Regions from separate parts of the Pantoea sp. SGAir0430 genome, predicted to be linked through region 1. Evidence: predicted binding sites of a transcription regulator. Region 1 holds the regulator's gene; each other region holds the start of a gene.
What was found. The regulator LexA, encoded in region 1, represses DNA repair genes until DNA is damaged. The targets are predictions, from matches to a motif close to TNCTGTATGTACATACAGNA.
Positions count from the first base shown of each region.

Region 2: the regulator LexA is predicted to act here: its motif matches at 1,770-1,789, upstream of E7738_RS03290 (DinI-like family protein).
Region 3: the regulator LexA is predicted to act here: its motif matches at 1,889-1,908, upstream of umuD (translesion error-prone DNA polymerase V autoproteolytic subunit).
Region 4: the regulator LexA is predicted to act here: its motif matches at 1,910-1,929, upstream of E7738_RS06105 (metal-dependent hydrolase).

Region 1 covers NZ_CP039427.1:2,583,261-2,587,011, reverse strand. The annotation lists gene plsB (glycerol-3-phosphate 1-O-acyltransferase PlsB) at 1-905, opposite strand, end outside; gene E7738_RS12340 (diacylglycerol kinase) at 1,031-1,399, shown strand; gene lexA (transcriptional repressor LexA) at 1,505-2,119, shown strand; gene dinF (MATE family efflux transporter DinF) at 2,248-3,573, shown strand; gene E7738_RS12325 (CsbD family protein) at 3,733-3,751, shown strand, end outside.
Region 2 covers NZ_CP039427.1:676,016-679,766, reverse strand. The annotation lists gene E7738_RS03300 (ABC transporter substrate-binding protein) at 1-1,091, shown strand, start outside; gene E7738_RS03295 (DUF6388 family protein) at 1,165-1,488, shown strand; gene E7738_RS03290 (DinI-like family protein) at 1,826-2,065, shown strand; gene E7738_RS03285 (hypothetical protein) at 2,083-2,349, opposite strand; gene E7738_RS03280 (acyltransferase) at 2,569-3,159, shown strand; gene E7738_RS03275 (hypothetical protein) at 3,184-3,693, opposite strand.
Region 3 covers NZ_CP039427.1:1,305,561-1,309,311, reverse strand. The annotation lists gene E7738_RS06265 (DeoR/GlpR family DNA-binding transcription regulator) at 1-402, opposite strand, end outside; gene E7738_RS06260 (LysR family transcriptional regulator) at 538-1,443, shown strand; gene umuD (translesion error-prone DNA polymerase V autoproteolytic subunit) at 1,440-1,871, opposite strand; gene otsB (trehalose-phosphatase) at 2,230-3,018, shown strand; gene otsA (alpha,alpha-trehalose-phosphate synthase) at 3,015-3,751, shown strand, end outside.
Region 4 covers NZ_CP039427.1:1,270,708-1,274,458, reverse strand. The annotation lists gene E7738_RS06110 (L-cystine transporter) at 1-1,116, opposite strand, end outside; gene E7738_RS06105 (metal-dependent hydrolase) at 1,303-1,890, opposite strand; gene hxpB (hexitol phosphatase HxpB) at 2,092-2,760, opposite strand; gene E7738_RS06095 (YniB family protein) at 2,905-3,441, shown strand; gene E7738_RS06090 (fructosamine kinase family protein) at 3,446-3,751, opposite strand, start outside.

The DNA of each region.
Region 1 (3,751 bases):
ACAATTTCGTGACCATCCTGCGCCAGCTGGCGCACGCGTTCGCCGCCGTGCACGTTAATGCCCTGATAGAGCCGACTCCACAGCCAGCCCATCACACGGTCAGTCACGCGGATCGCTTCGTACGAGAAATCCGCCGCCACTTCTTCCATCATTTCGATGGCATTCTGCTGCGCTTTTTCATGCGAAATCTTCTTGCTGCGCGCTTCGTCTTCAACCGCTTTCTCAATCGCTTTGGATTGCAGCAGCTTGTTGAACAGATCCTGGCGTGCCGGCAGACGCGGGCCGACGGCTGCCAGCCGCTGGCGGGCAAAATGAATGCGTGCGACACGTGCCAGCTTCTGCGCGATCGACTGATCGGTACCGTGTTCGGTGGCCATCTGACGCAGTGAAACCGTGGGCGAGAAGCGGACAAAGCTGTCGCGACCGTGCCACAGGATGGCAAAGAACTTCTGTATACCGTTAAGAATACGCAGATGTGGCGTCGGTTCGCCCTGAATTTCACGGCCTGGCGCACGGCCAAACATCACGGAAACCGGCAGCATCTGTACGTCCAGCGCCGCATTATTGCGGTGCAGATCGAGGTAGTCATGGAAAAGCTTGACCGACTCCGGGTTCGCCACGAAATAGGGGAAGACGCGCGGCCCATCGTGAATAAATACGTGGCGCGGCAGCAGGGTGCCGTCAATCTCCAGCGGCGCCAGCGGATCCGGCAGATCGTGCTTCAGGCACTGTGCGCGTAGCGTGAGCAGGTCCGCCTTTGAATCATAAGGCAAAACATACATCACCGGACGGGTCGGATCGATACCGTGTTCCGAGATCGGATCGGTCGGAATGACCTTACTTTTTACCAAAATAGAGAGTGGTAAATTCAACAATTTGTAATAGAGTTTACGCCAACCTGACATAGACAACTTGAAGCCTCTTGTTAGCAAAGCGCGGCAAGCATACCAGAAAGTGCGGCGAAGATCTGTGGCTGTGCCACCTCGCGCGCCCAGACATTGACGTCAAAAACAGTTAAGGGTTCCACAACATGGCAAATAACGTCACCGGTTTCCTGAGAATCATTAAAGCCGCCGGTTATTCCTGGCAGGGGCTGCGCGCTGCCTGGCAGCATGAAGCCGCTTTTCGCCAGGAGGCGATTGCCGCACTGGTCGCGGTTGCCATCGCCTGCTGGCTGGATGTCGATATCATCACGCGTGTGTTGCTGATTGGCTCGGTGGTGCTGGTAGTCATTGTTGAGATCCTTAATAGTGCCATCGAAGCCGTGGTGGACCGTATTGGTCAGGAACGCCATCCGCTGGCGGGACGCGCCAAAGACATGGGCTCGGCGGCGGTACTGCTGGCTATCTTACTGGCTCTGTTTGTCTGGATCGCGCTGCTTTGGTCGCATTTGCGATAAACATTCCACATTCATCAAGCCGCTGATTTTTCCCTCTGTTTCGGTTTTCATTTCGCCAATACCTGTATATACTCACAGCGACTGTATAAACAACCAGGGGGCGGGATGAAAGCGTTAACCAGCAGGCAGCAACAGGTCTATGACCTGATTCGCGACCATATTAATCAGACCGGCATGCCGCCAACGCGTGCTGAAATTGCTTCGCAACTGGGCTTCCGCTCGCCTAACGCTGCTGAAGAGCACCTGAAAGCGCTGGCGCGTAAAGGTGTCATTGAAATCGTCTCCGGTGCATCGCGCGGTATCCGCCTGCTGATGGAAGAAGAGGCGAGTGAAGGGCTGCCACTGATCGGTCGCGTCGCCGCCGGTGAACCGCTGCTGGCGCAGGAACATATCGAAGCCCACTATCAGGTTGACGCCAACCTGTTCAAACCCTCTGCCGATTTCCTGCTGCGCGTCAGCGGTATGTCGATGAAAGATATCGGCATTATGGACGGTGATCTGCTCGCGGTGCATAAAACACAGGAAGTGCGCAATGGCCAGGTGGTGGTTGCGCGTATTGATGATGAAGTCACGGTGAAACGCTGGAAGAAGCAGGGCGCGATTGTCCAGCTGCTGCCGGAAAACAATGATTTCCAGCCGATTGTCGTGGATACCCGTGAACAGTCGCTGACCGTGGAAGGGCTGGCCGTTGGCATCGTGCGCAACGGCGAGTGGCTCTGAAACCCGGTTGATCTCCCCCGCTGCGGCGGCGCTCGCGCGCTGGCCGCAGTCTGCTTTAATCATACTTTTGTTCCCGGCCCGTAAGGCGCTCGCTCAGGCCGACTACCGTAACCCTCGGGATGGGGCTGATGCAGCTATTTTCCTCTTCTGATAAAACGCTGTGGCGACTGGCGTTGCCAATGATCCTCTCCAATATCACTGTGCCGCTGCTCGGCGTGGTCGATACCGCCGTGATTGGCCATCTTGATAGCCCGATCTACCTCGGCGGCGTGGCCGTAGGCACCACGGCAACCAGCTTCATCTTTATGCTGCTGCTGTTTCTGCGTATGAGCACCACCGGTTTAACCGCGCAGGCGTTCGGGGCCGGCGATAAACAGGCACTGGCGCGCGCACTGATGCAGCCGCTGCTGATCGCTCTGGCCGCCGGGTTGCTGCTGGCGCTGCTGCGTTCTCCTGCCAGTAGCCTGGCGGCAACGCTGATGGGCGGCAGCGCGGAAGTCCAGCAGCAGGCGCAGATCTTCATTGAAATCCGCTGGCTGAGCGCACCGGCTACGCTGGCTAACCTGGTGATTCTCGGCTGGCTGCTGGGCGTGCAGTATGCGCGTGCGCCGATGGTTCTGCTGATTGTCGGAAACCTGGTCAACATCCTGCTCGATCTGCTGCTGGTGCTGAAATTGCACTGGGGCGTTGCCGGTGCCGCCGCCGCCACGGCGCTGGCCGAATACGTGACGCTGGCAGTGGGATTATGGATGGTGGCGCGCGTACTGAAACTGCGCGGCATCGATTTCAAACTGCTGAAAAACAGCTGGCGCGGTGACGCGGCGCGGTTATTTCGCCTTAATCGCGACATCATGCTGCGCTCGCTCATGCTGCAGATTTGCTTTGCCTCACTGACCCTGCTGGGTGCACGCATCGGACCGGATGTGGTTGCGGTCAATGCGGTGCTGTTGATGTTCCTGACGTTTACTGCCTATGCGCTGGACGGCTTTGCTTACGCGGTGGAAGCCTGCTCGGGTGAAGCGGTAGGGGCAAAAGATCGCAGCCGGCTGCTGCTGATCTGGCATGCCGCCTGTCGCCAGGCGGGTATCGTTGCGCTGCTGTTTGCGCTTATTTATGCGCTCAGCGGGCCGTACATTGTTGCATTGCTTACCTCGCTGCAGCCGCTGCGTGAGATGGCCGATCGCTTTCTGCTTTGGCAGGTGATTTTACCGCTGGTCGGCGTCTGGTGTTATCTGCTGGACGGCATGTTCATTGGCGCGACGCGCGGCCGCGAAATGCGTAACAGCATGATCATGGCTGCAGCCGGTTTCGGCATCACTTTGCTGACGCTGCCGTGGTTAGGGAATCACGGTTTATGGCTGGCGATCACGGTGTTTCTGGCGCTGCGCGGCCTGACGCTGGGATGGATGTGGCGCCGCCACTGGCAGCGTGACAGCTGGTTCAGCCAGCCATAAGCGCAGCGCAGGCACCAGAATAATCTGTAATTCCGTGCACAATCCGAAGCGGCTACTATAATTATCTCAAACGGCGCAGATACGCAGCGCGTTATATGGTTATTTCCGGCATTACATGAGAAATACACCATCTCACTCAGGAAGACGTGGAGGATTGTTATGAACAAAGACGAAGCGA
Region 2 (3,751 bases), 1.9 Mb from region 1:
CCATGAACAGCGGTGACGCAAAATTTGATGTGATTACCGTGGGTACCTATGAAGCGCCGCTGTGGGGTAAAAAAGGCTGGCTGGCGCCGCTTAATAACCTGCCGCCAGAGTATGACAGCGACGATCTGCTGACGCCGGTGCGCAAAGCACTGTCCTGGCAGCAAACGCTGTACGCGCTACCGTTTTACGGGGAAAGCAGCATGACCTATTACCGCAAAGATCTGTTTGCGGCGAAAGGGCTGACCATGCCGGACGATCCCGACTGGACCGACATCAAAAATTTCGCGGCGAAACTCACCGATCCTCAGCACGGTATCTATGGCCTGTGCCTGCGCGGCCAGCCCGGCTGGGGCGATAACGTGGCCCTGCTCACCACCATGGCCAACGCCTATGGTGCGCAGTGGTTTGACGATCGCTGGCAGCCGACGCTGAATTCGCCAGAGTGGCGCGAGGTATTGACCGATTATCTGGCGATGGTGAAACAGGACGGTCCGCCGGATACGGCCAGCAATAGCTTTGGCCAGATCCTGCATCTTACCGCACAGGGAAAATGCGCGATGTGGATCGACAGTACCGTCGCCGCCGGGCTGCTGATTAACCCGCAGATTTCGCTGGTAGCGGACAAGCTGGCGTTTGCGCCGGCGCCGGGCGGCATTACGCGCAACGGCTCGCACTGGCTGTGGTCGTGGGCGCTTGCGGTACCGGCTAACTCACCGCAGCGCGCTGCCGCCGTGGACTTCATCAGCTGGGCGACCTCGCGGCAGTATATTCAGCAGGTTGCGGATACCGTCGGCTGGGGAGCGGTGCCACCCGGCAGCCGCAACTCCACCTACCAGCAGCCAAACTACCAGCGCCTGGCGCCTTACGCCGCTCAGGTGCGCAGCGCGATTGAATCCGCCACCGTCGATCAACCGACATTGAACACCGTACCTTACACCGGTGTGCAGTACGTCAGTATTGCTGGCTTTGATCAGATGGGTAACGCCGTCGGGCAGAATCTGGCGGCGCTGCTGCAGGGCAAGCTGACGGTGGACCAAACGCTGGAAAAAAATCAGCAGGACGTGACGCGCCTGCAAGCCGCACAGCAGTAAACATTCGGGGTTCCTGACAAGTCGCCGTGTGCGGGTTACACTAACGCGCAATTTGACCGGCAGGAACCCCCGAATGAAAACCCCTGAAGAGTATTACGCCCTGGCCCGCAGCCTGTTTTTCACCGCCCACCCTGATTTTCAGTCCGCGCTGGATGAACTGAGTGAGAGTGATGCGCGCGCCGCCAATATGTCCCTGCGTGAACTGCGCGCGTGGCACGCCGAGCGCATCTATGCCGCGTTTCTGCGTCAGAAGAAGCTCGACGGCATTCTGTTCTCCATCCAGCTGGCGGAACCGGATAAAGCAGTTGCTGCACAAGCGATTGAAACCTATCTGAAATCTCACGCGGAAGCGTTAGGTATGACGTGGGAAGAGTTCTGTATTAAGAACGAGTTATAAGCGATGCACTGATAAAAAGGCGATCGGAGAGAAATTTCCGGGGAAAAAGTTGTACAAGATGGGAAAAGTTGTATAACTTAATACTCACGACGACTGTCGTCGATTGTCCTTGAACGAAAGGTGCTATTGCACCGCCTCTGGAGGTGTTGCTGGATTTCCACCTCCAGAGGTTCGATTTTTTGCGTAGGCCCTCTGCTTTTGCCCGCTTTGTTCCCCTGTCGTTGCATCTTTACGCCGCGCTGTTTCACCCGTATGAAAATAATTGCCGCCATGCCGCTTGTCACTGGTTTTATTTACAGTAATATGACGCTCCCACTTTGATTACTGGAATGCCCTGATGTTTGTGGAGCTGATTTACGACAAGCGCAACGTAGCCGGTTTACCGGGCGCGCGCGAAATGATTTTGCAGGAGCTGGAGAAACGCGTGCAGCGCGTCTTTCCGGATCTGGAGGTGCGGGTTAAGCCGATGGAGCGTAATGCCATCGAAACCGATATGAGTAAAAACGACAAGGCGACGATTGCGCGTATTGTTGAAGAGATGTTCGATGAAGCCGAGATGTGGCTGGTGGCCGATTAGGCCACCAGCTGCCGCGTTTAGCTTTCCTGCTCGCTGTGATTGATGGCGATTTCCAGATCCTGAATCGCCTGATCGATATCATCCAGCAGCTGTCCCTGCTTGTTGATCAGCGCATCGAAACGCGTGGCGTACTCTTTATCCTTATACTCCCCGGCATCAAAGGCCAGCCAGTGGCTGGAAAGCGTCTCAGTGTTGGTCTGCGCATAGTGACGCATCTCTTTTAGCTGTGAGGTGACATCACGCAGGTAGTCAGTTTTGGTTTTGATTGCCTCTGTATCACTCATGCTATTTTCCTTTTTGCTGATAAAGCCAGTTAAAATAACGCCTGAGCAATTAAAGTTAGCAGATAATAGCGAAGCCGCCTGCAGAATTATCTTAACTTAGTCTCCATTCGTGGCTGATTGCGATGAATTGACGTCAGATTTAGCGCTTTTCTTTCGCTACAGACTGTTGCCTTCGCACCTATAATGGCACCCCAGCCCCGATCATCCGGAGAATGCACTGTGTCGACTGAACCTTTCAATCCTGGTTATTACACCGAACATGAGCTGAACAGTTTCGGCTTTAAACACGTCGGCAGGCAGGTCATGGTGGCAAAAAACTGCACCATTATTGGCCTGCACAATATCACCCTTGGCGATCACGTGCGCATCGACGGATTCTCGACCCTCGTGGCTGCCGGCGATGGGTATCTGACGCTTGGCTCCTACATTCATATTGGCGGTTACTGCGCCGTACTGGCGGGTGCCGGTGTGGAAATGGCGGATTTCTCGGGGCTTTCGCAGGGCGTAAAAATCTACTCGAAAAGTGATGACTACAGTGGGGAATTCATGACCAATCCCACCGTGCCTGCCCACCTGACCGGCGTCACCTCGGGGAAAGTGGTGCTGGGCCGACATGTTATCGTCGGTTCGCAATCCATTATTATGCCAGGCCTTAGGCTGGCAGAGGGAACGGCGGTAGGCGCCAATTCACTGATAACGCGCGATACCGAAGCGTGGTCGATCTACTTCGGCTCGCCCGCTAAAAAGATTAATAGCCGGCAGCGAAATCCGCTGGAACTGGAAAGGCAGATCACGCGACCGAACGGGTGATCAGGGCATCCCTGCCCGTCTGAATTACAGATACTTCTTCGCCAGCGCAATCAGTTCATCCTTTGCGGCGCTGCCCAGCTTCAGCACGCTCTGTTCAACAAAGCTGAAAGCCTGGACAAAGTCCTTCACCCCGGCGCTGATATCCTGCGCCACCGCATCACTGGCGGCAGTAGCAGTAACTGGCGCGTCGGGGACAGCAACCGGTGCGGCGGCCTGCGCGTTGCGCACGCCAGGCGTGGCGGCCGCTGAGGCGCCTGCGCTGGCCGAGCCGTTCGCCAGCGTATCCTGCGTTGCCAGCTGCTGATCGAGATCGACCGGAGCATCCGCATGAAACGGTTGCTCAGCGCTGGCTGGCGCTGCCGGTTGCGCGGCTGGCGTTGCGGCTGCCGGCGGCGTTGCTGGCTGGGCAACGCTGTCAGCTGCGCTGTCAGCGGCAGCTGGCGCGCTGGCCGTTTCGTTGGCAAAACTCTCCAGCGGTGACAATTCCTGTTGCGCCGCAGCGCTGGTTGGGTTGATGACAGTTTGATCGCTCATAATTTTCTCCTTATTGCTAAATAAAGACCGCAGTTGATGCAAACGGACTGCGATCCGC
Region 3 (3,751 bases), 1.3 Mb from region 1:
GCTGTGACGCATCAGCCAGGCGGCAATCGTAAAGTCGTTAGTCAGCACGGTGAGACTTGCCTGATCGCCTAACGCACGCGCAATTTCATAGCTGGTGGTACCGGCATCGAGGTAGACCACCTGGCCATCCTCTACCAGTGACGCAGCATAACGGCCAAGGCTTTGTTTGGCGTGCACGTTCAGCTGTGCCTTCTCCACATACGGCAATGCCTGATGGACCACGGCAGGCAACCTGGCACCGCCGTGTATGCCGACCACCAGGCCGGCGTCCTGCAGGAATTTAATATCGCGGCGGATGGTCATCGCCGACACCGCCATCAGCGTGGCCAGTTCGTGAATGGTGGCCGATCGTTTCGCAAACAGGTAGCGATAAATAGCGTCTTTTCGGTCTTCGGGCAGCATGATGAACTCAGGGTAAAAAGTGACGTTTTGCCTGCCGTGCCACGCGTGCATAGCGTCCGGTACGGCAGCTTCGCTATGATAGCTCATCTAAAGTTGAATAAGATTCAACGAGGCAATGAGTCAGGAGACACGAAAATGCCCGCCCTGCAACGTAATGAACTGGCCGATCTGAATGTTTTTCTGCTGATTTGCCGGCGCAAGAGCTTCCGCCTCGCCGCGCTGGAACTGGGGGTCACCACGTCGGCCATCAGCCACACGTTGCGCAGTCTTGAAGCGCGTCTTGGCGTACGCCTGCTCAACCGCACCAGCCGGGCGGTGGTGCCGACGGACGCCGGTGCCGCTTTTTTGCGCCATCTGGAAACCGGCTTTGCGCAGATTGAGCTGGCGCTGAACGATCTGCACCTGTACCGCGAATCACCCAGCGGCCGTCTGCGGCTGAACATCCCGCGTGATGCCGGGCAGCTGCTGTTTCGGCCGATCCTGGCGCGCTTTATGGCGACCTATCCGGAGCTCAGTCTGGAAATTACGGTGGATAACAATCTGGTGGATATCATCGGCAGCGGCTATGACGCCGGGATTCGCTACGGCGCCAGCGTACCGAAAGATATGATCGCCATGCCGCTGACGCCCAAACTGCGCTGGATCGTGGTGGCGTCACCCGATTACCTGCGCGACGCGCCGCCGCTGCAGCATCCGGACGATCTGCGCAACCATCGCTGTATTCGCATGCGCCTTGGCAATGGCACGCTGTATAAGTGGCCGCTGGCGCAGGGCAAGGTGGCGTATGAGGTCGATGTGCCGGGCACGCTGACGCTCAATGAGAGCGACATGATTATTGATGCGGTCGCCGGCGGTTACGGTCTCGGCTACTGCCCGGAGCGCTACGTACAGGCGCAGCTGGCGAGCGGGCAGTTGGTGCGCGTGCTGACGGACTGGTGCAGCGAAGATGAACCGCTGGTGATGTATTACCCCGACCGTCGCCAGCTGCACCCGGGTTTACGCCGGCTGATTGAGATGATCCGCGCCGAAACGATGCGCTAACGCTGGACGCGTGCGGCGTAAATAATAAACGTCACCACGCCAAAAATTTCCAGCTCCTCCTCTTCACGCAGCCGGATGGGCTGATAGCGCGGATTCATCGGCATCAGCTGTACGCAGGGATGTGTCTGCAGCCGCTTGACGGTGAACTCGCCGTTAATGGCGGCGATCACGATGTCGTCGTGCCGGGCATTGAGTGAGCTGTCGACCACCAGCAGGTCGCCTTCGCGGATATTGGCATCGCGCATCGAGTCGCCTTCGACACGCACAAAATAGGTGGCGCTCGGGCGAGTCACCAGCAGCTCATTGAGATCAATCTGGCGCTCAATGTAGTCCTGAGCGGGCGAGGGGAAACCGCCGTGCACCGCGTCAAGGAATAGCGGGCGGGAGCGCGAAGGCGGTGAAAGCTGTGGCAAAAAGAAACGCGTCATAGCGAATATTCCATAGATACTGTTTTTATATACAGTATCAGGCGGTTTTTGCTATGATCAAGTCTGCCCGCGGTAAAAAAAGCGAAGCGTATGAAAAACAGCAGAATTCAGTTTTTTGCCGCGCAAACCGCTGAAAAGTGCACTCTTCGCTAAGCACTCTGTGCGCCCGTCTGGCGAAACTTCAATTGTTGTCTACACTTAATGTTGCCGATGTTCGTAGTGCGGTTGCAGTGTTGATGAAAATTTCGTTTAGTTCTGGAGCGTTACCCTTTCGATTCCCGTGTTTACGGAAAAACCTCCTCACTTCCTGCCTGCCTGCGAACAGACTGCCCGTTTACGTTCAGATACAGGAGGAGACGTGACCCCTGCGGTTAATGAGAACAGCACCCTGCCGTCGCTAAGTGGCGGACTTTACGCCTTCTTTTTTGATGTTGACGGCACGCTGGCCGCGCTTCAGTCGCAGCCCGAGTCGGTTTCCATCCCCGCATCGGTGCGCCAGCATCTGCAACAAATTTCTAATTTAAGTCACGGCGCGCTGGCGCTGGTTTCCGGCCGTCCGATCAGCCAGCTGGATGAGCTGGTCGCGCCGCTGGAAGCCCCGGCAGCGGGCGTGCACGGCGCTGAGCGCCGCGATGCCAGCGGACATCTGCATCGTCAGTCGCTGCCCGATGAGGTGGCGCAAACGCTGCAGGTTGAACTGCAGCAGACGCTTGACCAGTGGCCCGGTACGCTGCTGGAAGTGAAAGGCATGGCCTTTGCGCTGCACTACCGCAACGCGCCAGAATATGAAAACGCCATCATGCAGCTGGCCGAAGAGGCGGTAACCCGCTTTCCGGCGCTGGCGCTGCAGCCAGGTAAATGTGTGGTGGAACTGAAACCGCAGGGCATCGATAAAGGTGCTGCGGTACGCGAATTTATGCAGGAAGCGCCATTTACCGGTCGCATTCCGGTATTTGTGGGCGACGATCTGACCGATGAGAAAGGCTTTCTTGCAGTCAATGCCATGCACGGCATCTCGGTCAAGGTCGGTGAAGGTCCAAGCCAGGCGCGCTATCGTCTGCCCGATGTGGCAGCGGTCTGGCACTGGCTGGAACAACTATTATTACAACTAGAACATGACAACGTCGGTAAGGAGTTTAGGTTATGAGTCGTTTAGTCGTCGTATCTAACCGTATCGCTATTCCTGATGGAAGCAAAACCAACGCAGGCGGTCTCGCCGTCGGCATTCTGGATGCGCTGCAGACCACCGGAGGATTGTGGTTTGGCTGGAACGGAGAGATCAGTGAGTTTTCCGGTGAAGAAGATGAGGAACTTACCCAGATCGAACAAGACGGCATTACCTATGCCTCATTCCCCCTCAATCAAAACGATTACGATCAGTACTACTGCCAGTTTTCTAACACGGTGATCTGGCCCGCGTTCCATTATCGTCTCGATCTGGTGCAGTACCAGCGTGAAGCCTGGGAAGGCTACTGCCGCGTGAATACCCTGCTGGCGCAGCGGCTGAAACCGCTGATCAAGCCGGACGATATCCTGTGGATCCACGATTACCACCTGCTGCCGTTTGCCGCTGAACTGCGTAAACAGGGCATCAATAACCGAATCGGATTCTTTCTGCATATCCCGTTCCCGACGCCGGAAATTTTCAATGCGCTGCCGCCGCATCAGGAACTGCTGGAAATGCTGTGTGAATACGATCTGCTGGGTTTCCAGACAGAATCCGATCGCGTGGCGTTTCTCGACAGCCTGAGCCAGCTGACGCAGCTGCAGAATAAAGGCGAGAAGAAGCATCGCGCCTTTGGCAATACCTTTATGACCGAGGTTTACCCTATCGGTATCGAGCCGGACAGCATTAAAGAGATGGCGGAAGGGCCGCTGCC
Region 4 (3,751 bases), 1.3 Mb from region 1:
GATCCATACCGGGTCAAACGGGTTGATACCCACGGTCGGCGCTACCATCACCGCCAGCATGGTGGGATAGAGGCCGGCACAGCCGTTCTGGCCGATGGTCGCGCCAAATGAGGCCGAGAAGCTGGCGATGGATTCCGGTACGCCCAGACGACGCGTCTGTGTTTCCACGTTCAGCGGAATACTGGCGGCACTGGAACGGCTGGTGAAGGCAAAGGTAATCACCGGCCAGACTTTACGGAAGAAGCGCAGCGGGTTGATACCGTTGATTGACAGCAGCAGCGCGTGAACGCCAAACATGATCGCGAGGCCGAGATACGAGGCCACCACAAAGCCGCCCAGCTTGATGATGTCCTGCAGGTTGGAACCGGCAACCACTTTGGTCATCAGCGCCAGCACGCCGTACGGCGTCAGCTTCATGATCAGACGGACCAGCTTCATCACCCAGGATTGCAGGGTATCAATCGCCACCAGCACGCGCTCGCCTTTGGCTTTGTCATCTTTCAGCAACTGCAGCGCCGCCACGCCGAGGAAAGCGGCGAAAATCACTACGCTGATGATCGACGTTGGATTGGCACCGGCCAGATCGGCAAACGGGTTTTTCGGGATAAAGGAGAGCAGCAGCTGCGGCGTACTGAGATCCGCGACTTTACCAACGTAGTTGCTCTGGATGGCGCTTAGACGCGCGGTTTCCTGCGCGCCCTGTACCAGTCCTTCCGCGCTGAGGTGGAACAGGCCGGTCACCAGCACGCCCACCAGTGCGGAAATGGCGGTGGTAAACAGCAGCACGCCGATGGTCAGCACGCTGATTTTGCCCAGCGACGAGGCGTTATGCAGCCGCGCCACCGCACTGAGGATTGAGGCAAATACCAGTGGCATGACAATCATCTGCAGCAGCTGAACATAGCCGTTGCCGACGATGTTGAACCAGCCAATCGACTCTTTCACCACCGGGCTGTTTTCGCCATAAATGGCCTGCAGTGCCAGGCCAAAGATCACCCCCAGCACCAGGCCGGTCAGCACGCGCTTCGACAGGCTCCAGCTCTGGTTGCCGACGCGGTTTAACGCAATCAGCAGCGCGACAAATGCCACGATATTGATGATCAGAGGAATATTCATTGTTAACTCCTGAAGGTCGCCACGCGATCGCGCCGCGTAACCGAAAATAGCAGAGGGATCCTCTGTAACTGTCGCGGCATGGTACCAGTTGGTCCTGCGGGAACAATATATCTAAATCGTCTTGGTTATAACTAAATGGAATTTAAGGCGATTATTTAAGCAATCGCTGGCAGAAGGAAAAACACTTCAGCGCGTACTGCCGTTCACCAGCCGGCCAATGCCGTTCTGCAGATTATTGAACAGCTGCTCCGGCCAGCCGTTAGCGCCAAACGACGGCATACCGGGCGGGAACCACAGCGCATAACCTACGAGTGCGAGGCACAGCACGCGCTCCAGCTGGTTGCCTTGCTGGCTGTTGAGGATAGGCAGGCGAAAGCGCCAGCGGCACGGCCACAGCAGCGGCACGCCGGCGGGCGTCAGCATATCGGCGACAATGTGGCTCAGATAGCCGAGCGTCATGCCCTGCAGGACATCCGCTGGCAGGAACCAGTCGGCCGGCACGTTAATCTGAAACAGCCACAGGCTGACCGCCACCGCCAGCAGGCTATGGGTAAAGCCGCGATGGCCAAAAGCGCGGGCTATCGGCTGCGACAGCCACTTTAGCCGCTGGCCCAGCACTGATTTAGGGTGATCGATATCCGGCAGCAGGCAGGTCAGCAGCGCAGCCGGCACCAGATGCCACCAGTCGGCACTGGCCATCACCGGCGTCAGTTCGGCGCGTTTGGCAAATATCGCACTGGCGATGGCAAAAATGATATGGCCTTCGGCCGTCATGATGGAACCTGGCTGCAAAAACTGTCGATGCATCCAGTATAGGGATTTATCCAGTAAATGAGAACGGTGACGCTGTAACGAAGAGTGAATTTTTTACTGGCCCGCGCCTAAAAAAAGCGCGGGAAATTAACGGTCTGGCTTACTTTTGCGCCTGGCAACCGGGCGAACCATCAGCCAGGCGTAACGCGCGATGCACAGCGATCAGTTAAACAGATGTTCCGCCTGCAGCTGCGTCAGGTTTTCCAGTTGCACATTGGCCAGTGCCCAGCGCGCATCGTGGCGATGTTCGGCGGCAGGCACCACAATGGAACGCATGCGCGCGGCTTTACTGGCGATCATGCCGTTGAACGAGTCTTCCAGCGCCACGCAGTTGAGCGGATCAACCCCCAGCTTTGCCGCAGCATCCAGATACACCTGCGGGTGCGGTTTGCTGTAAGGCAGCGCTTCAGCCGAGGCGAGGGCGCTAAAGTAGTGACGTAAATTGAACATCTCCAGCACGCGTTCCAGCATCGCCAGCGGAGACGCCGAGGCCAGCGCAATCGCCAGTCCCTGTTGCTGACACAGCTGCAGCGCCTGCTCAACGCCGGGCAACAGCGGCCGGGTCTCTTCGACCAGCGCCAGCGCGCGGGCAATAATGCGCTGAGTGACTTCGGCCTGATCCGGCCCGTTCCACGGCAGCGCTTCGTACCACATGCGCACGGTTTGATCGATGCGCAGGCCGAGCGTATCCGGCAGCTCGTGGCGGCGGCTAATATCCACATTCAGGCTGGCAAACACCTCCAGCTCGGCGCGATCCCATAGCGGTTCAGAATCAATCAGTAAGCCATCCATATCAAAAATAGCGGCCAGCACAGGGCGACGATAGGTCATACAACAGCTCCATTGACAGTTTGCCCTACCTTAACATGGGCGGCGGCGAAAACCGACTTACGGCAGGTTACGCATTTTTCAGGAAAATTTGCTGTAGTGCAGGTAGACTTAGGGCAAAACTACTGTTTGTGAAGGGAAGACACCATGACGTATCAACAGGCTGGCCGCATCGCCATCCTCAAGCGAGTGGCTGGCTGGGTGATTTTTATCCCGGCGCTGTTATCCACCCTTATCTCCATCTTAGGCTTCATGTTTAAACACAGCGAAAAGCAGCCCGGCATTGACGCCGTGATGCTCGACTTCGTGCATGTGATGGTAGATATGATTAAGTTCAACACGCCGTTTCTCAATGTGTTCTGGAACAATTCGCCGGTGCCGGAATTTAACGGCGGGGCCAATATTGGCTTCTGGCTGATCTATATCCTGATATTCGTGGGCATCGCTTTGCAGGCCTCGGGCGCACGCATGTGGCGTCAGGCGCGCCATATCAAAGAAGGCATTGAAGACCAGATGATCCTGGAACAGGCGAAGGGCAGCGAAGGGCGCACGCGGGCGCAGCTGGAAGAGAAAATCCATGTGCCGCGCCACACCATTTTGCTGCAGATTTTTCCGCTGTATATTCTGCCGGTGATCATTGCCGTGGCCGGTTACTTCGTGTTGAAACTGCTCGGTATGCTGTAAGGCGTCAGGCCGGTCTGACCTGGCGCTGGCCCAGCGCATCCTCCTCCAGCAACTGGCCGATAGCGAACTGCGCTTCGCCGGCCCAGTTGCCGCCAAAGACGTTGGCGCGGTTGAGCAGATAGTAGAGCTGATACACTGGCTGACGCTGCGAGAAACCTTCCGGCAGCGGCCACACCGCATGATACCCTTCGTAAATCTGGCGCGGCAGATCGGCGTAATAGCTGAGCATCGCCAGGTCACATTCGCGATCACCCCAGTAGCAGGCGGGATCGAACAGCCACGGGCCGCTGGCGCTGCCGGCGCAGTTGGC